DNA from 3 places in the Pseudomonas sp. TE3895 genome. Region 2 is predicted to be linked to each of the others. Evidence: predicted binding sites of a transcription regulator. Region 2 holds the regulator's gene; each other region holds the start of a gene.

Evidence for each region. The regulator FliA, encoded in region 2, starts transcription of late flagellar genes. The targets are predictions, from matches to a motif close to CTAAAGTTTNNNNNNNNNNNGCCGNTAA.
Region 1: the regulator FliA is predicted to act here: its motif matches at 2,570-2,597, upstream of ACZ889_RS14900 (methyl-accepting chemotaxis protein).
Region 3: the regulator FliA is predicted to act here: its motif matches at 2,918-2,945, upstream of ACZ889_RS27945 (methyl-accepting chemotaxis protein).

The regions. Positions count from the first base shown of each region.
Region 1 covers NZ_JBWBQE010000001.1:3,319,667-3,325,939, reverse strand. Annotated here, with positions in the region: partial or broken gene mgtA (magnesium-translocating P-type ATPase) at 1-143, opposite strand, end outside; gene ACZ889_RS14900 (methyl-accepting chemotaxis protein) at 885-2,510, opposite strand; gene pdxR (MocR-like pyridoxine biosynthesis transcription factor PdxR) at 2,781-4,277, opposite strand; gene ACZ889_RS14890 (M24 family metallopeptidase) at 4,278-6,044, shown strand; gene ACZ889_RS14885 (GNAT family N-acetyltransferase) at 6,117-6,273, shown strand, end outside.
Region 2 covers NZ_JBWBQE010000001.1:2,555,098-2,561,370, reverse strand. Annotated here, with positions in the region: gene ACZ889_RS11630 (chemotaxis protein CheA) at 1-315, opposite strand, end outside; gene ACZ889_RS11625 (protein phosphatase CheZ) at 328-1,116, opposite strand; gene ACZ889_RS11620 (chemotaxis response regulator CheY) at 1,138-1,512, opposite strand; gene fliA (RNA polymerase sigma factor FliA) at 1,620-2,360, opposite strand; gene fleN (flagellar synthesis regulator FleN) at 2,357-3,190, opposite strand; gene flhF (flagellar biosynthesis protein FlhF) at 3,284-4,591, opposite strand; partial or broken gene flhA (flagellar biosynthesis protein FlhA) at 4,603-6,273, opposite strand, start outside.
Region 3 covers NZ_JBWBQE010000001.1:6,169,122-6,175,394, reverse strand. Annotated here, with positions in the region: gene ggt (gamma-glutamyltransferase) at 1-790, shown strand, start outside; gene ACZ889_RS27945 (methyl-accepting chemotaxis protein) at 912-2,831, opposite strand; gene ypfJ (KPN_02809 family neutral zinc metallopeptidase) at 3,003-3,893, opposite strand; gene pcaH (protocatechuate 3,4-dioxygenase subunit beta) at 4,093-4,812, shown strand; gene pcaG (protocatechuate 3,4-dioxygenase subunit alpha) at 4,823-5,428, shown strand; gene trmA (tRNA (uridine(54)-C5)-methyltransferase TrmA) at 5,598-6,273, opposite strand, start outside.

The DNA of each region.
Region 1 (6,273 bases), 760 kb from region 2:
TGCTCGGTCAGGCCCTGTTCGCTGGCATCGAGGTTGGCGAGGGTGACCGCCAGGCCATTGCGCGCTTCACGGGCGGCGCGGGTGGACAGGCGGGTTTCGCGTTCGGCCTTGGCCGATGAGGTGTTACGGTATTTGACAGTCATGTTGCTGTGCTCCTGCCGCTGCGGCGGCACGACACACAGACGTTTCACCCAGGCGGTGAACGAAGGCATGTCGGGTCGCTGAATAATGCTGGTTCTTTCCGACAGTTGTCTGTCCGCTGCCGAGAGTCGGAAGTTGTGTCGGCAGCGAACTTTCTACTCGCGCAATCCATGGTTTGATTCCTTTTCATAAACACAGGGCAATAGTTATCCCGCGAACTTTTAACGTGAAAAGTTCGAGCATAAAGATACCGCTCAATATCTTTTATTCAGTGAGAAGTGCGGGGGCTCAAGCGTGCATGAACACGCACCAGCACCCCGCAACTACTTGGGGGGTGCTGGTGGTGGTCAAAGTAGCCGTGCAGACGCCGCGGCCAGGCGCGGGCCTGCCGCGGCGCAAGGCACGCAGGCTGGCGATGTGAAACGAATGAAGTGAGGTTCATGAGCTTGCCTCCAACCGGCCAACACCGGCGGCGGCAAGTCACGGCGGAGCATCAGGCTCTGGCGCGGCTTGCCCGACCAGGGTGTCGGGACCGGTGTTCCGGTTCAAGTGCCTGACCCGGCCATTCGGCAGAGGTCAGGCAGCGACGAGATACTGTGTCCATTGAATTCTTCAGTGAAGGGAAAAAAGGCCCCGCGCTCGGGGCGGTCGAACTTTATTCAAGCGTAGTATCGAAGTCAACCCGCAAGGGGAACTTTAAATAAGTTTAACCTTATCTTAATGTTCCACGCAGGCGCAGCGCCTCAAACCTTGAACCGCCCCACCAACGCCGTCATCTCCCCCACCAGCCCCGACAACGCCTTGCTCGCCTCGCTGGTCTGCTGCGCACCCGCCGCGGAATGGTTGGACAGTTCGCGGATGTTCAGCAAGTTGCGGTCTACTTCCCGCGCCACCTGAGCCTGCTCTTCGGCCGCACTGGCAATGACCAGATTGCGCTCGTTGATTTCGCCGATCGCACTGTAGATGCCCTCCAGCACTTGCCCCGAGGCCAGGGTCACGTCCAGTGTCGACTGGGCGCGGTTGGTGCTGGCCTGCATGGAAGCCACCGCAGCTTCGGTCCCCGCCTGCACGCTGCCGATCATCTGCTCGATTTCCTGGGTCGATTGTTGCGTGCGGTAGGCCAGTGTGCGCACCTCATCCGCCACCACCGCAAAGCCGCGCCCGGCCTCACCGGCACGGGCCGCCTCGATGGCAGCATTGAGCGCCAGCAGGTTGGTCTGCTCGGACACCGAGCGGATCACTTCCAGCACCTTGCCGATGTCCCGCACCTGCCCCACCAACTGCTGCAGGTGCGCACTGCTGGTCTGGATTTCGCGGGTCATGGCTTCGGTGCCGTCGATATTTTCGCTGACTTGCCGGCGGCTTTGCGCGGCCAGCTGGTTGGATTCACTGGTGGTTTGCGAGGTGGTGATCGCGTTGCGCGCAACCTCCTCCACTGCCGTGGTCATTTCGGTCACGGCAGTCGCGGCCTGCTCCAGCTCCTGCCCCTGCTGACGCAGGTTGTTGGCGCTTTCCTCAGTGACCGCGTTCAACGCCGTGGCGGCGGCGTCCAGCTGCCGGGCACAGTTGTTGATCTGCCCAAGGGTGTCGCGCTGGCTCTGCTGCATGCGCTGCAGCTCATGGAACAGTTGGCCGATCTCGTTGTTGCCCTGCCCTTGCACCGGCACACTCAGGTCGCCACTGGCAATGCGCCGGAAATGCCCACCGGCTTCACGCAGGGGGTGCAACACACGCTGGGCAATGAACGCCCAGCACAGCACCGCCAGCACCACGGTCACGCCCAGCAGGCACAAGCTCAGCAATTGTGCCCGGGCCAGACGCCGGTCGGACTCGAGCATGATTTGCTGGCCACGTTCGCTCAGTGTGGTCACCAGTTGCTGGCGCAGGGTTTGCAACCGCCCCATGGCATTACCGGCATCGCTGTTGACCTTGAAATACTGCTCCAGCGAACGCTGGCGGGTCGCTTCACGCTGCCCGGCCACCGCCTTGGCGTATTCGGCAAAGGTAGCCTGCAGCTCGGTTGCCAGCACGCGAAGGGCGGGTTCGCGGGCGTTTTCGACAAATTCGTCGACCAGCGCCTGGCTCTTGTTGTTCAGCTCCACCGACAGCGCCATGCGCTTGCCTGCACTCTCGTCATGGCCACCCAACTGCTCGATAAAGCCCGAAGACACGTTGGCGCTGGAGCGAATCGCCATCAGCAACGCATTGTTCAACCGGTCCGACTGGTGCGCAGTCTGGTCCAGTTCAGTGATCTGCTGGTCGCTACCCACGGCAGCCCACCAGGCACTGGCAGTCGAAAACAGCAGGGTCAGGCTGAACAGCGACAACACCCAGAACATTCCGGTGCGAATTTTCAGGTTGGCAAGCATGCGGGCAGTACTCCTTGTTGGCACCACTTCTGATCGAAGATTCGATGGTGGGTGTGCTGCTATCGGAGGTGCTGGCGCAGGCTTGAGGCGCCGTGATGCGGTTATGTGCGGTAACCGAACGGAATGCGTTGAGACCCAGAGGCTTCGCGCCCCTTGGGGGCGGAACCCTCTTGCACAAATCCTGAGGCCAGCGCGATCACTGTGGGAGCGGGCTTGCCCGCGAACACGGGCGAAGCCCGTGCCATCCCCTGTCGCGACAGAAGGCCGTGCCTACAGCCACCGCGCCTTGCCAATCGCTTTCGCGGCGTCTGCCAGGCGTTGGGTCGCCTGCCGGATCTCATCCGTATCCAGCGAAGCAAACCCCAGGCGCAAGGCATTCTCGGCATGGCCAAACGGTGAAAACTGTCGCCCACTGCGCACCACCAGGTCCCGTTCCAGCGCTTTGTCGACCAACTGATCCACGTTGATCTCATCGGCAAACCTCACCCACAGCGCCAGGCCACCTTCTGGCGCCTGCACGCTGATCTGTTCGCCGAACGCATCGCGCAAACACCCCAACAAAGTCTCGCGCCGGCGCCGGTACTCGCGGTTGACCCGGCGCAGGTGCTTCTTCAGTTCGCCATCATTGATCAGGTCCGCCAACATCTGCTGCATGACTGCATCGCCCTGCCCCAGGGTCAACATCGCCCTGCGTTCCAGCACGGTTGTCACTTCCACCGGTGCCACGATATAGCTGCAACGGAACGTACTGCCCAAAGGCTTGGACAGTGAGCCAATGTAAATCACGTGCCGCTGCTGGCGGTCGCTGGCCAACGGCAGATAAGGCCGCCCGGCAAAGTGGTATTCGTAGTCGTAATCCTCTTCGACCACGCAAAAGGCATGCTGGCGCGCCAGCTCCAGCAGCTGTTGCCTGCGCCCGGCTGGCAGGCTGACCGTGGTCGGGAACTGGTGATGGGGTGTTATGTACATCATCCGCACCTTGTGCTGCCGGCACAGGGCCTCGAGCTGATCGACCCGGCAGCCCTCATGGTCCAGCTCCACGGTCACCAGGCGGGCACCCAGCTGACGGAAGATCTCCCACGCAGGGGGGTAACTCAGGCGCTCGACCAGCACAACGTCACCCGGCTTGAGCAACACACTGGCCACCAGGGACAGTGACATCTGCACCCCCTGGGTCAGGCAGATATGCTCGGCGCCAACGTTCAGGCTGCGATTGTGCCGCAACATGTCGGCCAGGGCGCTGCGCAGATTGCGGCTGCTGCACTCGCTGCCGTGGCGCACACTATTGCTGCTGAAGCTGCTGCGCAAGGCATTGCGGTAATAGCGGTGCAGTACAGCCTGCGGTAGCAGGCGGTGGTCACAGGCGCCGTTGTCGAAGAACAAGGCCCCCGGCCGCCCTTGTTGGGCTACAGCCTGTTCGTTCGCCTTGAAGTAGGCAACGGCAGGTTCCTCTGGCAGCGCCAGGGCAAAAGGCCGCACGGCACCGCAAACGGCCGCTGTGCCGGGCGCCAGCTGCTGGCTGACAAAGGTGCCCCGGCGTTGCACGCTTTGCAGCCAGCCTTTGGTTTCGGCTTCCTCATAAGCAAGGATCACGGTCTTGCGATTGACGTTCAGCAGTTGCGCCATCTCCCGCGTGCCCGGCAGCGGCGTGCCAGGGCGCAGGCGACCCTCGCTGATTGCGGCCACCAGCCCTTCGACGATCTGCCGGTACGAAGCTTGTGCCCCATCGAGCTTGAGCAGTGGCTGCCATTTACGAAGCTGGACCATATGAAATATCCAAAACTGGAGGTTCTGCTGGTCCTGGACTATAGCAACAATCGAACCTCCATTTGCCCCGAGGTGCTCATGCAAAGCCGCCACATCATTGAATTGTCGCCCTCGGGCAAAACGTTCGAAGCCAGCCAGGAGCTGCTGCTCGACGCCATGCTCGCCAGCGGCCTGCCGGTACCCTTCTCCTGCCGCCGCGGCGCCTGCGGCTCGTGCAAGGTCAAGGTGGTGTCGGGGCAGCATCAGGACAAGCAGCGGGATGCGGACACACCGCCGCCGTCCTATCCCTTGGCCGCCGACGAGATGTTGCTGTGCCAGAGCCACGCCTGCAGCGACATGCGCCTGGAAATACCCGGCTGGTCACTGGACGCACCCGCACTGGAAACCCAGGCACAGGTGGTTGGCAAGCGCGCGCTGAGCGCAGATATCGTCGAGCTGGTGTTGCAGCCTGCTCAGCCGCTGGAGGTGCGGGCGGGCCAGTACATGCGGTTTCAGTTGGACAACGGCGACAGCCGCTGTTTCTCCATTGCCAACCTGCCTGCCCAGGCACAAGGGCAACTGGTGTTTCACATCCGCAAGGTCAGCGGCGGCCTGTTCACTGAAGGTTTGCTGCCCACCCTGCAAGCAGGTGCAACGGTAAAGCTCGAAGGCCCGCTGGGCGCCTGTACCTGGCAGCACGATGACCAACGCCCGCTGATCCTTTTCGCCACCGGCACAGGTTACGCCGGCATCAAGCCGCTGTTGCTGACAGCCTTGGCCGGCGATGCCGACGTCACGCTGTATTGGGGCGGCTCTTCGCCGGCGGATTTTTATGATCGCGAATTTCTCGACGTGTCCAGCCGTGTGCACCCGCACTTTCGCTGGCAACCGGTGCTCTCGGCCCAGGCACGTATACAACAGGTGGCGCTCAGCCAGACGCATCGCTGGGACGAAGCCCAGGTCTATGCCTGTGGCAATGCCACGATGATCACCCAGGTCCGCGAGCAATGCCTTGCAGCAGGGGTACAGCCCCATCGCTTTGTAGCCGAGGCCTTTGTCGCCAGTGGCGCACTGACAACGCAGGCTTCCTCAGCCAGCACGCTGCACCCTGAGCTGGAAAAGGTCGGCCCACGTTATTCGCTGGACGGCATGCTCGCGGCCCGCGAACAGTCGGTGCGGGCCGTGGCCGCCATTGCCAGCCAACTGCAGGTCGGCATGACCACCGCCCAGGCCCTGGAGATGGCCGCGCATACCCTGCAGGCGATGGGCGCCTCACACACCTGGCACCCCACCTACATCCGTTTTGGTGACGATACCGTACGTACGCCACGGCAAGGCATTGACCTTCAACGCGTGTTACGTACCACGGACATCGTCGTGGTCGACGTTGGCCCGGTTTGGGATGGCTATGAAGGTGACTATGGCGATACCTTCGTGTTTGGCCAGCACGCCCTGCACCACGCCTGCGTGAAGGCACTGCATGAAGTGTTCGACGAGACCCGCCAGGCCTGGGGCCGCGGGTTGACCGGGCGTGAACTGTATGACTTCGCCGAGCGCAGTGCCCAGGCCAAAGGTTGGCAGCTGGAGCGCAACCTGGCCGGGCATCGCATCGCCGACTTCCCGCATGTGTTGTATAGCCAGGACAAGCTGGCCGAGGTGGAGATTGTCCCGAGCGAGGTGGTGTGGGTGCTGGAGATACAACTGTGTCACCCTACCGAACCTGTCGGGGCATTCTTCGAAGACATCCTGATTGGCGAACGCAAGCCGGGCGCTGCCAGGGCAGCTTGATACCGCATCAGCCCTTGAACCCGTAACAGGTTAAAGTGGGCAACAGAAGGTCACCCGACAAGGACGATTACCATGCAAGTACGCACGCTCACCCCTGACGACCTCCCCCAGGCCTGCGCCTTGTGCATGGATGCCTTCATGCAGGCAGTCGCGCCCACGCTGTCGGCGCAAGGTATCGAGACCTTTACCCAGGTGTCAGCACCCCAGGCGTTTGCCGAGCGCATGCAAG
Region 2 (6,273 bases):
CTGGCCAAACATGCTGTTGACCGTATCCAGTGCCTCGAGCACCACATCCATCAGTTCCGCATCGACCCGGCGCTCACCTTTGCGCAGGACGTCGAACACGTTCTCGGCGATATGGCAGCACTCCACCAGCTCGTTCAGCTGGAGGAAGCCGGCGCCCCCTTTTACAGTGTGGAAACCGCGAAAGATCGCATTGAGCAGGTCGGCATCGTCAGGTCGGCTTTCCAGCTCGACCAGTTGCTCGGACAATTGCTCAAGAATTTCGCCGGCTTCTACCAGGAAATCCTGGAGGATTTCTTCATCGGCGCCGAAGCTCATCAAACGTGCTCCTTAAAAACCAAGGCTGGACAGCAGATCATCGACATCGTCCTGACCGGACACGACGTCTTCACGCTTATCGGCATGAATCTGCGGACCTTCACCCCGAGTCGGATGTTTTTCTCGATCTTTTTCTGCACGCAATTGATCGTGGTCATGTTTTATACCGGCAAAGCGGTCGACCTGGCTGGCCATCAGCACCAGCTTGAGCAGGTTGCTTTCCACCTCGGTCACCAGTGCGGTGACGCGCTTGATCACCTGGCCGGTCAGGTCCTGATAGTCCTGGGCCAGCAAAATGTCATTGAGGTGCCCGGAAACCTTGCGGTTACCCTCGGCGCTGTGCGTCAGGAAACTGTCGACTCGCTTGACCAGATCACGGAATTCCGGCGCAGCCACTTCGCGGCGCATAAAGCGCTGCCAGTCGGTGCTCAGGGCCTTGGCCTCGCTGGCCAGCTCATTGAGCACCGGTGTGCTTTCCTCGACCAGGTCCATGGTGCGGTTGGCCGCGCCCTCGGTCAGCTTGACCACATACGACAGGCGCTCGGTGGCGTCGGTAATTTGCGACACCTCTTCTGCCTGCGGCATGGTGGGGTCGATCTGGAAACTGACGATGGCACTGTGCAGCTCGCGAGTCAGCTTGCCGACTTCCTGGTACAGGCCGCGGTCGCGGGTCTGGTTCAGTTCGTGAATCAACTGCACCGCCTCGCCGAAACGGCCCCGCTCCAGGCTTTCGACCAACTCCTGGGCATGCTTCTTCAGGGTCGACTCGAACTCGCCCAAAGACGTTTGTGATGAATCCATGACGCGCCCCCCTGACGTGACTCAGCCGTTGACGCGTTCGAAGATCTTCTCGATCTTCTCTTTGAGCACCTGAGCGGTGAACGGCTTGACCACGTAACCATTGACGCCGGCCTGTGCCGCTTCAATGATCTGGTCGCGCTTGGCTTCAGCGGTCACCATCAAGACCGGCATGCTTTTCAGCTTGTCGCTGGCACGCACTTTACGCAGCAGGTCGATGCCGGACATGCCCGGCATGTTCCAGTCGGTCACCAGGAAGTCGTAGTGACCGTTTTCCAGCATCGGCAACGCCGTGGTGCCGTCATCGGCTTCGTCGGTGTTGGTGAAACCCAGGTCACGCAACAGGTTCTTGATGATCCGCCGCATCGTCGAAAAGTCGTCAACGATGAGGATTTTCATGTTCTTGTCCAATTAGACCTCCAAGCAGTCTCAAACGCGCTCGGCCTACCGAGCACGCACTCATTCAATTCGGTACAACGTGGAAAACGACTGCAACGACAGTGGGCTCAACGCGCCCGCCATTCCCCCAGGCGGCTGCGCAGGCGCGCGGCACATTGGCTGTGCAACTGGCTGACCCGCGACTCGCTGACACCCAGCACCTCACCGATTTCCTTGAGGTTCAGCTCTTCGTCGTAGTACAGCGCCAGCACCAGGCGCTCACGCTCCGGCAGGTTGGCAATAGCCTCGGTCAGGGCAGCCTGGAAGCGCTCCTCCTCCAGGCCGCGCGCAGGTTCGACCTGGCCACTGGCGCCATCCTCATGCAGCCCTTCGTGCTCGCCGTCCTGCAACAGGTCGTCGAAGCTGAACAGGCGGCTGCCCAGGGTATCGTTCAAGATCCCGTAGTAATCATCGAGACTCAATTGGAGTTCGGCAGCAACTTCATGATCTTTAGCGTCACGGCCTGTTCTGGCCTCAACTGCACGCATGGCATCACTGACCATACGGGTGTTGCGGTGTACCGAACGCGGTGCCCAATCGCCTTTGCGCACTTCGTCCAGCATGGCCCCGCGGATGCGGATGCCGGCGTAGGTCTCAAAGCTGGCGCCCTTGCTGGCGTCGTATTTGTTGGCCACTTCCAGCAGGCCGATCATGCCGGCCTGGATCAGGTCCTCGACCTGCACGTTGGCCGGCAAGCGCGCCAACAGGTGGTAGGCGATGCGCTTGACCAGCGGGGCGTAGCGTTCGATCAGCTCGTACTGGGCGTCCTTCGCCGCCCGGCTGTACATCTTGAAGCCGCTGGCGTTCATAGTACGGGTCCCGCGCTGGTGGGTTGCACCAAGCGCTCGACAAAGAACTCCAGATGGCCGCGCGGATTGGCCGGCAGCGGCCAGCTGTCGACCTTCTGGGCAATCGCCTTGAAGGCCAGCGCACACTTGGAGCGAGGGAAGGCTTCGTAGACGGCACGCTGCTTCTGCACCGCCTTGCGCACGCACTCGTCGTACGGCACGGCACCCACGTACTGCAGGGCAACGTCAAGGAAGCGGTCGGTGACCTTGGTCAGCTTGGCAAACAGGTTGCGCCCTTCCTGCGGGCTCTGCGCCATGTTGGCCAACACACGGAAACGGTTCATGCCATAGTCGCGATTGAGCAGCTTGATCAACGCGTAGGCGTCGGTAATCGAGGTAGGTTCATCACACACCACCAGCAGCACTTCCTGGGCGGCGCGAACGAAGCTGACCACCGAGTCACCGATACCCGCAGCGGTATCGATCACCAACACATCGAGGTTGTCGCCGATCTCGCTGAACGCCTGGATCAGCCCGGCATGCTGGGCCGGGGCCAGATGCACCATGCTCTGGGTGCCCGAGGCTGCCGGTACGATACGCACACCGCCGGGGCCCTGCAGCATCACGTCACGCAGCTCGCAACGCCCTTCAATCACATCGGCGAGGGTACGTTTGGGGGTAAGGCCCAGCAACACGTCGACATTGGCCAGGCCCAGGTCGGCGTCCAGCAGCATGACCCTGCGGCCAAGCTCGGCCAGCGCCAGGGACAAGTTCACTGAAACGTTAGTCTTGCCGACGCCACCTTTGCCACCGGTCACGGCGATCACCTGTACGGGATGCATGCTACCCATGTCTGTTCTTTACCTTGTCTCGCTGGGACTCAGGCCACACGTAGGGCAATTCTGCGTGCCCCTTGGCATAGCGACTTTGCACACGCTTCATGGTCAACCCGCTCGCCGTGGGTTGTGATAGAGATCAGCGAACATGTCGGCCATGGCCTCTTCGCTGGGCTCGTCCTGCTGCTGCACATTCACCGCCCGCGTGACCAACTGGTGGCCCCGCGGCAGGTGCAGGTCGTCAGGAATGCGTGGGCCATCGGTAAGATAGGCCACTGGCAGTTCATGACTGATGGCAAGGCTCAACACATCGCCAAGGCTTGCCGTTTCATCGAGTTTGGTCAGGATGCAGCCGGCCAGGCCACAGCGCTTGTAGCTGTGGTAGGCGGCGGTCAGCACCTGCTTCTGGCTGGTGGTGGCCAGCACCAGGTAGTTCTTCGCGGCAATGCCACGCCCGGCCAAGGTTTCCAGTTGCATGCGCAGCGCAGGGTCGCTGGCCTGCAGGCCGGCAGTATCGATCAGCACCACGCGCTTGCGCAGCAGTGGCTCCAGCGCTGCTGCCAGCGACTGGCCCGGGTCGACGTAAGTCACCGGCACGTTGAGGATGCGGCCCAGGGTCTTGAGCTGCTCCTGGGCGCCGATACGGAAGCTGTCCATGCTCACCAGCGCCAGGTTCTGCGCGCCGTACTTGAGCACGTAGCGCGCGGCCAGCTTGGCCAGGGTGGTGGTCTTGCCCATGCCCGCCGGGCCGACCATGGCGATCACCCCGCCCTCTTCGATCGGCTCGATTTCAGGCACTTCGATCATCCGTGCCAAGTGAGCCAGCAGCATGCGCCAGGCCTGGCGCGGTTCCTCGATCTCGGCGGTCAGGTCCAGCAGCTCGCGGGCGATCGGCCCGGACAGGCCGATGCGCTGCAGGCGGCGCCAAAGGTTGGCCTGCTGCGGCTTGCTGCCCTGCAGCTGATTCCAGGCCAGCGAACCGAGTTGCACTTCCAGCAGCTCGCGCAGGCCCGACAGCTCCGAGCGCATGGCATCGAACAGACGTGGGTCAACCGGCGCAGCAGCCGGTACGGCAGCGGCCTCAGGGGCATCGACGTGCGGCTCGATCAACGGTTCGGCAGCGGTCAAAGATTGCCCGGCGAACAATTGGCGGTTGTTGTCGCTGCTGTCCTGACGCTGGTCCAGCTCGGCCTGGGCAGTGGCAATGCGCGTGTGGGTCTTGCGCAGCTCTTCTTCCAGCTCGGCGTTGGGCACACGCGGGGCCAGGGCGGACAGCTTGTAGTCCAGCGCGGCCGTCAGCTCGACACCACCGGCAATGCGGCGGTTGCCAATGATTGCGGCATCGGCGCCCAGCTCGTCACGGACCAGTTTCATGGCCTGACGCATATCGGCGGCGAAAAATCGCTTAACTTGCATTATCCCCTACCTCAGCCGTTAGGGCCCACGGTGGCAACGATGGTGACTTGCTTGTTGTCCGGTATTTCCTGATACGCCAGAACATGCAAATTCGGTACAGCCAGGCGACCGAAACGCGACAACATGGCGCGGATCGGGCCGGCGACCAGCAGGATGGCCGGCTGACCCTGCATTTCCTGGCGCTGGGCCGCCTCGATCAGCGAACGTTGCAGCTTCTCGGCCATGCTAGGCTCCAGAAGAACACCATCTTCCTGACCCTGCCCGGGCCCTTTGCAGACTATTCAGCAAAATCTGTTCCAACCTTGGCTCCAGGGTAATCACTGGCAGCTCCGACTCAACGCCGACAATGCTTTGCACGATGGCGCGACACAATCCGACGCGCACCACCGCCACCAGTGCGGCGGTATCTTGACTCTTGCCGGCGTTGTTCGCGATAGCCTCGGCAATACTGCGAATATCGCGCACTGGCACCTGTTCCGACAACAGGGCTTGCAGCACCTTGAGCAGCCCCGACAAGGAAATGACACCCGGCACCAGCTCTTCTGCAAGTTTAGGCGATGCCTTGGCAAGCACCTGCAGCAGTTGCTGAACCTCTTCGTGGCCGATCAGCTCGTGGCAATGTTTCTGCAGGATCTGGTTGAGGTGGGTGGCCACCACGGTGCTGGCATCGACCACGGTGTAACCCAGCGACTGCGCCTGCGAGCGCTGGCCGACGTCGATCCACACCGCTTCCAGGCCAAACGCCGGGTCGCGCGCGGCAATACCGTTGAGGGTGCCAAACACCTGCCCAGGGTTGATCGCCAGTTCGCGGTCCGGGTAGATCTCCGCCTCGGCCAGAATCACCCCCATCAGGGTCAGGCGATAGGCGCTGGGCTGCAGGTCGAGGTTGTCACGAATGTGCACGGTGGGCATCAGGAAGCCCAGGTCCTGCGACAGCTTCTTGCGCACGCCCTTGATCCGCGCCAGCAACTGGCCGCCTTGGTTGCGATCGACCAGCGGGATCAGCCGATAGCCGACCTCCAGGCCGATCATGTCGATGGGGGTGACGTCGTCCCAACCCAGCTCCTTGGTTTCCAGCGCGCGCTGTGGCGAGGGCAGCAGGTCCTGCTGACGCTGCGCCTCTTGCTGGGCTTTGACCTTGGCCTGTTGCTGCTTCTTCCACACCAGGTAGGCGCCGCCGGCCGCCATCAGGCCGAGGCTGAGGAAGGCAATGTGCGGCATGCCCGGCACCAGGCCCATGACAATCATCAGCCCCGCCGACACCGCCAGCGCCTTGGGCGAATCGAACATCTGCCGGTTGATCAACTTGCCCATGTCTTCAGAGCCTGAAGCACGGGTGACCATGATCGCGGCGGCGGTGGACAGCAGCAGTGATGGCAATTGCGCCACCAAACCGTCACCAATGGTCAGCAGGGCATAGACCTTGCCGGCCTCGCTGAACGACATATTGTGCTGCAGCATGCCGATGAGCATGCCACCGATCAGGTTGATGAACAGGATCAGCAAGCCGGCGATGGCGTCGCCGCGCACGAACTTGCTGGCACCGTCCATCGAACCGTAGAACTCGGCCTCCTGCGCCACCTCGGCACGGCGGTGCTTGGCCTGGGCCTGGTCGATCAGGCCGGCATTGAGGTCGGCGTCGATGGCCATCTGCTTGCCAGGCATGGCGTCGAGGGTGAAAC
Region 3 (6,273 bases), 3.6 Mb from region 2:
TAACTCGGCGCAGTACATCCACCTGCTGGCCGAGATCGAGAAGCGGGTGTTCGCCGACCGCGCCGATTACCTGGGCGACCCGGCCTTCACCAAGGTTCCGGTGGACCAATTGGTGGCCAAGGATTACCTGGCCAAGCGCGCAGCCCAAGTCAACCCGAAGGCCATTTCCGACACCGACAAGGTCAAGCCGGGCCTTGAGCCGCACCAGACCACGCATTTCTCGATCGTCGACAAGCAGGGCAACGCGGTCAGCAATACCTACACCCTCAACCTCGACTATGGCAGTGGTGTGGTGGTGAAGGGCGCTGGTTTCCTGCTCAACGACGAGATGGATGATTTCAGCGCCAAACCGGGGGCGGCGAACGCCTTTGGCGTGGTCGGCGGTGATGCCAACGCGATCGAACCAGGCAAGCGCATGCTGTCGTCGATGAGCCCCAGCCTGATGACCCGCGATGGCAAGGTCGAGCTGGTAATCGGTACCCCGGGTGGTTCACGGATCTTTACCTCGATCTTCCAGGTGATGAACAACCTGTACGACTACGGCATGCCGCTGGACAAGGCGGTGGCGGCGCAGCGCGTGCACCATCAGTTGCTGCCCAAGGACACCATTTACTTCGACAGCTATGCGCCACTGACCGGGCCGGTAGCTGATGAGCTGAAGAAGATGGGCTATGTGCTGGAGGACCAGGGCTGGGAGATGGGCGACATCCAGGCGATCCGCGTCGATGGGGCGAAGCTTGAGACCGCTTCCGACCCACGTGGGCGTGGGGTAGGGATGATCGTCAAGTAGTACCTGTCAGAACGCCGGGAGGGCTTTGCCCTCCTATCGCGACACAAGGCCGCTCCCACGAGGACCTGCGTACGTCGATCAATGTGGGGTGCGGCCTTGAATCGCGAAAGGGCCGCAAAGGTCAGACGCGGAACTGGCTGACCAGTGTCTGCAACTGCCCACCCAGCCGCGCCAGCTCCACACTCGACGCTGCCGTCTCGTCACTGGCTGCTGCGGTTTGCTCTGACACATCACGCACATTCAGGATGCTTCGGCTGATCTCTTCAGCCACCGCACTCTGCTGCTCTGCCGCCGCAGCAATCTGCTGGTTCATCGACTGGATGCTCGATACCGTACTGGTAATGCTCTCCAGCGATGATCCGGCCTTTCGCGCCAGTTCGACGCTGCTGTCGGTCAGGGTACGGCTGCCCTGCATGGCATTCGCCACTTGCTGGGTACCGTGCTGCAGGCTGGCAATCAGCTCTTCGATTTCTTCGGTAGACTTCTGCGTGCGCTGGGCCAGGCCGCGCACTTCGTCGGCAACCACGGCAAAGCCACGGCCTGCCTCGCCGGCACGCGCCGCCTCGATCGCTGCGTTGAGCGCCAGCAGGTTGGTCTGTTCGGCCACCGACTTGATCACGTCCATCACGCTACCAATTTTCTGGCTTTCCTGCTGCAGCAGGTTCATGGCCTCGGTGGAACGGTGCATGTCTTCGGCCAGGCGTTCGATCTGGCCAATCGCTTCGCCCACCACGCGGTCGCCGGCACGGGCTTCGTCATCGGCACCTGTAGCTGCATGTGAGGCCTGCTCGGCATTGCGCGCCACTTCCTGAACGGTAGCGGCCATTTCGTGCATGGCGGTGGCCACCTGGTCGGTCTCGACTTTCTGGCTGTTGGCGCCCGCGCTGGTCTGTTCGGTGACTGCCGACAGCTCTTCGGCGGCGCTGGCAATCTGGGTGACGCCATCGCGGATGCCGCTGATCAGCTCGCGCAGGGTGGTGCCCATGCGCGCGATGCCTTGCTGCAGCACGCCCAGTTCGTCACGGCGGGTGACGCGCATGTGCTGGGTAAGGTCGCCACTGGCGATTTTTTCCACGGCCACCAGGGTGTCTTGCAACGGGCGCGTGATCTGGCGGGTGATCAGCACCGCCGCCAGCACGCCGACCAGCAGCGCCAGCAGTGTGGCGATGGCCTGCAGGCTGCGGGCCTGGGTACTCTCGATGTCACGGCGCTCTAGCTGGATCTGGTACAACGCGTCGCTGCGCTTGACGATGTCGGCACCCTGCACGGTCATTTCGGCGCGCGAGGTGGTGATGTTGGCAACCGCGTCGCGGAACTGGCGTACGGCGTCACGATAGGCCAGTACTGCGTTTTCGAACTGTTGCAGGCGCGCGTCTTCGCTAGGCAGCTGGCGCTTGAGGTTGTCGATATCGGCCAGTGCTGCATCCAGCTGGCGCAGGGCGGCCTGCTCGTTGGCGCTGCTGTTCTCGGCGATGTAGCCACGCACATCGATGCGTACCTGCAGCAATTGCTGGCGGGCCTTGCTGATCAGCTGGTACTGGGCCAGGCGCGCACTGTCAGCCTCGGGGCGAGCCATCACCTCCTGGCTGAGCGCATCCATGGCCTGGTCGGCGCGGATGGCCGAGCTGTTCATGGAAACGCGCGCTGCGCGGGTGGCGTCGTAGCCCTGGCGCATCTTGTTCAGCGACAGCTTGTAGGCGCTGATGGTATCGCCAAGCTCACCCAGCAGCTTGACGTTCTCCGGGCTTTTGAAGGTGGTGGCCAGGTAGGCCTGCTGCTTGCTGAATGCGTCCAGCTTGGCCAGGGTGTTGGCGGCGGCGGTATCGTCGCCGTTGGCGATCATGTACTGCAGGCGCGCAATGCGCAGATCGGTGAGGTCCTTGTTCAACTGGCCAATATCGCCCATCCAGTTGCTACGGTCGATCAGGCTGCCCAGGCTGGTCCAGCCGGTGAGGGCCAGCAGGCCAGTGAGGACCAGCACCAGGCCGAAGCCCAGGCCGAGTTTAAGGTTGACGCTGATGTTGGCGAACCAGCTGTTCATGCACGCTCTCCAGAAGTTGATTTCGCTCTCTTGATCTTCGATCGCCAGGCGTTTTTGTTCTGGATGCCCGCTGATTCGTGCAGGGGTTATCGGCCATGATTGGGGAAGCTGAAACGCTTTTTCAGCAAAATGTCAGCAAGCGGTCTCACTCGGTCCCTGTTGCACCGGGTATCAGAGGGTGCGTGCACTGAAGGTGTCGCAGCGGTTCACTTCACCTTCGGCAAACCCGGCCTTGAACCAGCGCACCCGCTGCGCCGAGGTACCGTGGGTGAACGAGTCTGGCACTACGCGCCCGCGGCTTTGCTGCTGCAGGCGGTCGTCGCCAATGGCATTGGCCGCATTCAGCGCTTCCTCGACATCGCCTGGCTCCAGCCAGTTCAGGCGTTTCTGCGCCTGGTATGCCCATACCCCGGCCAGACAGTCGGCCTGCAACTCCTGGCGCACCAACAGGCCGTTGTCGCCCTCCATGCGCTGGCCGGCGCGTCGTGCGGCGTCGACCTTGGCCGAAACGCCCAGCAGTGTCTGCACATGGTGACCGATTTCATGGGCGATCACGTAGGCCTGGGCGAAGTCGCCAGCTGCAGCGAAGCGGGTTTCCATTTCACGGAAGAACGACATGTCCAGGTACACCCGCTGGTCCGCCGGGCAATAGAACGGCCCAACCGCTGCCGAGGCAAATCCGCAGGCCGAATTGACCTGGCCGCTGAACAGGACCAGTTTGGGGTCACGGTATTGTTTGCCGGCCTCGGCGAACAGGGCTTTCCAGGTGTCTTCGGTGTCACCCAGAACCGAGGCGACGAACTCGGCTTGCTGGTCGTTGGCCGGTGGCGCCTTGCCGCCCGCACCACTGGGCGCCGTCTGCTGTTGTTGCTGCTCCATCTGCCCGGCAAGCTGGCCAAGAATCTGCAACGGGTCCTGCCCGGTGAGCCAGCCGATGCCGACGATCAGCAGGATTGCCCCAAGCCCCAGCCCCTTGCCGCCGCCGAAACGCATGCCGCCGCCGCCACCTTCGCCTCGGGCATCGACCACGTTGTCGCTGCGTCGGCCTTTTCGCCATTCCATGAATGCTCTCCGAGCGTGAAACAAGAAGACAAAGATTAGTTCACGAAGGTGGAACCTGTCAGGCCGAGGTGTTTATCCATAACCATTTGGTTATGTATCAAGGGGTCGATTTCAATGTTCATCGCCCGCGACCTGCCGGAAACTGTAAGTCCGCCTGCCACACTCAGGCGTTCTCATAATTCCAAGAGAGGAAACCGGCATGCCCGCCCAGGACAACAGCCGCTTCGTGATCCGTGATCGCAACTGGCACCCCAAAGCCCTTACGCCTGACTACAAGACGTCCATTGCCCGCTCGCCGCGCCAGGCACTGGTCAGTATTCCGCAGTCGATCAGCGAAACCACTGGTCCGGATTTTTCCCACCTGGGCTTCGGCGCCCATGACCATGACCTGCTGCTGAACTTCAATAACGGTGGCCTGCCAATCGGCGAGCGCATCATCGTTGCCGGCCGTGTCGTCGACCAGTACGGCAAGCCTGTGCCGAACACCTTGGTGGAGATGTGGCAAGCCAACGCCGGCGGCCGCTATCGCCACAAGAACGACCGCTACCTGGCGCCGCTGGACCCGAACTTCGGTGGTGTTGGCCGGTGCCTGACCGACCGTGACGGCTACTACAGCTTCCGCACCATCAAGCCGGGCCCGTACCCATGGCGCAACGGCCCGAACGACTGGCGCCCGGCGCATATCCACTTCGCCATCAGCGGCCCATCGATCGCCACCAAGTTGATCACCCAGCTGTACTTCGAAGGTGACCCGCTGATTCCGATGTGCCCGATCGTCAAGTCGATCGCCAACCCGCAAGCCGTGCAGCAGTTGATCGCCAAGCTCGACATGAGCAACGCCAACCCGATGGACTGCCTGGCCTACCGCTTCGACATCGTGCTGCGCGGCCAGCGCAAGACCCACTTCGAAAACTGCTGAGGACCCCGCCATGCCAATCGAACTGCTGCCGGAAACCCCTTCGCAGACTGCCGGCCCCTACGTGCACATCGGCCTGGCCCTGGAAGCGGCCGGCAACCCGACCCGCGATCAGGAAATCTGGAACCGCCTGGCCAAGCCAGACGCGCCAGGCGAGCACATTCTGCTGCTCGGCCAGGTGTATGACGGTAATGGCCACCTGGTGCGCGACTCGTTCCTGGAAGTGTGGCAGGCCGACGCCAACGGCGAGTACCAGGATGCCTACAACCTGGAAAACGCCTTCAACAGCTTCGGCCGCACCGCCACGACCTTCGATGCCGGTGAGTGGACGCTGCACACGGTCAAGCCGGGTGTGGTGAACAACGCTGCGGGCGTGCCGATGGCGCCGCACATCAACATCAGCCTGTTTGCCCGTGGCATCAACATCCACCTGCACACGCGCCTGTATTTCGATGATGAGGCCCAGGCCAATGCCAAGTGCCCGGTGCTCAACCTGATCGAGCAGCCGCAGCGGCGTGAAACCTTGATTGCCAAGCGTTGCGAAGTGGATGGGAAGACGGCGTACCGCTTTGATATCCGTATTCAGGGGGAAGGGGAGACCGTTTTCTTCGACTTCTGAGGTGACGCTTGGGGCCGCTCTGCGGCCCATTCGCGGGCAAGCCCGCTCCTACAACGATCTGCTTACGCCGAGCAATGGGCTGAACGCCGAGCAACGGGCTGTACGCCGATCAATGTAGGAGCGGGCTTGCCCGCGAATGGGCTGCAAAGCAGCCCCGGCAATACAACGATCAGCGCCGAACCAGCAGAACCCCACTCTCCATATGGTGGGTATACGGGAACTGGTCAAACAATGCACAGCGCTCGATGCGGTGGGTGTCCTGCAACTGGGCAATGTTCGCTGCCAGCGTTTCCGGGTTGCACGAGATGTACAGGATGCGCTCGAAACGCCGGGTCAGCTCGCAGGTATCCGGGTCCATCCCCGCACGCGGTGGGTCGACGAACACGGTACCGAACTGATAACTCTTCAGGTCGATGCCTTCCAGGCGCCGGAACGGCCGCACCTCATTCAGTGCCTGGGTCAGCTCCTCTGCCGACAAACGTACCAGCCGCACGTTATCCACAGCGTTCTCGTCGAGGTTGCTCAGTGCGGCATTGACCGATGTCTTGCTGATTTCGGTGGCCAGCACCTGGCGTACGCGCGTGGCCAGCGGCAGGGTGAAGTTACCGTTGCCGCAATACAGCTCCAGCAGGTCATCCTCACGCTCGCCCATGGCCTCGAAGGCCCAGCTGAGCATCTTCTGGTTCACTGCGCCGTTGGGCTGGGTGAACGCACCCTCCGGCTGGCGGTAACTGAACACGCGGCCAGCCACATCGAGTTTTTCCACCGCGTAGTCGCGGCCGATAACCAGGCGCTTGCCCTTGGAGCGGCCGATGATGCTCACCCCCAGCGCTTCAGCCAGTTGC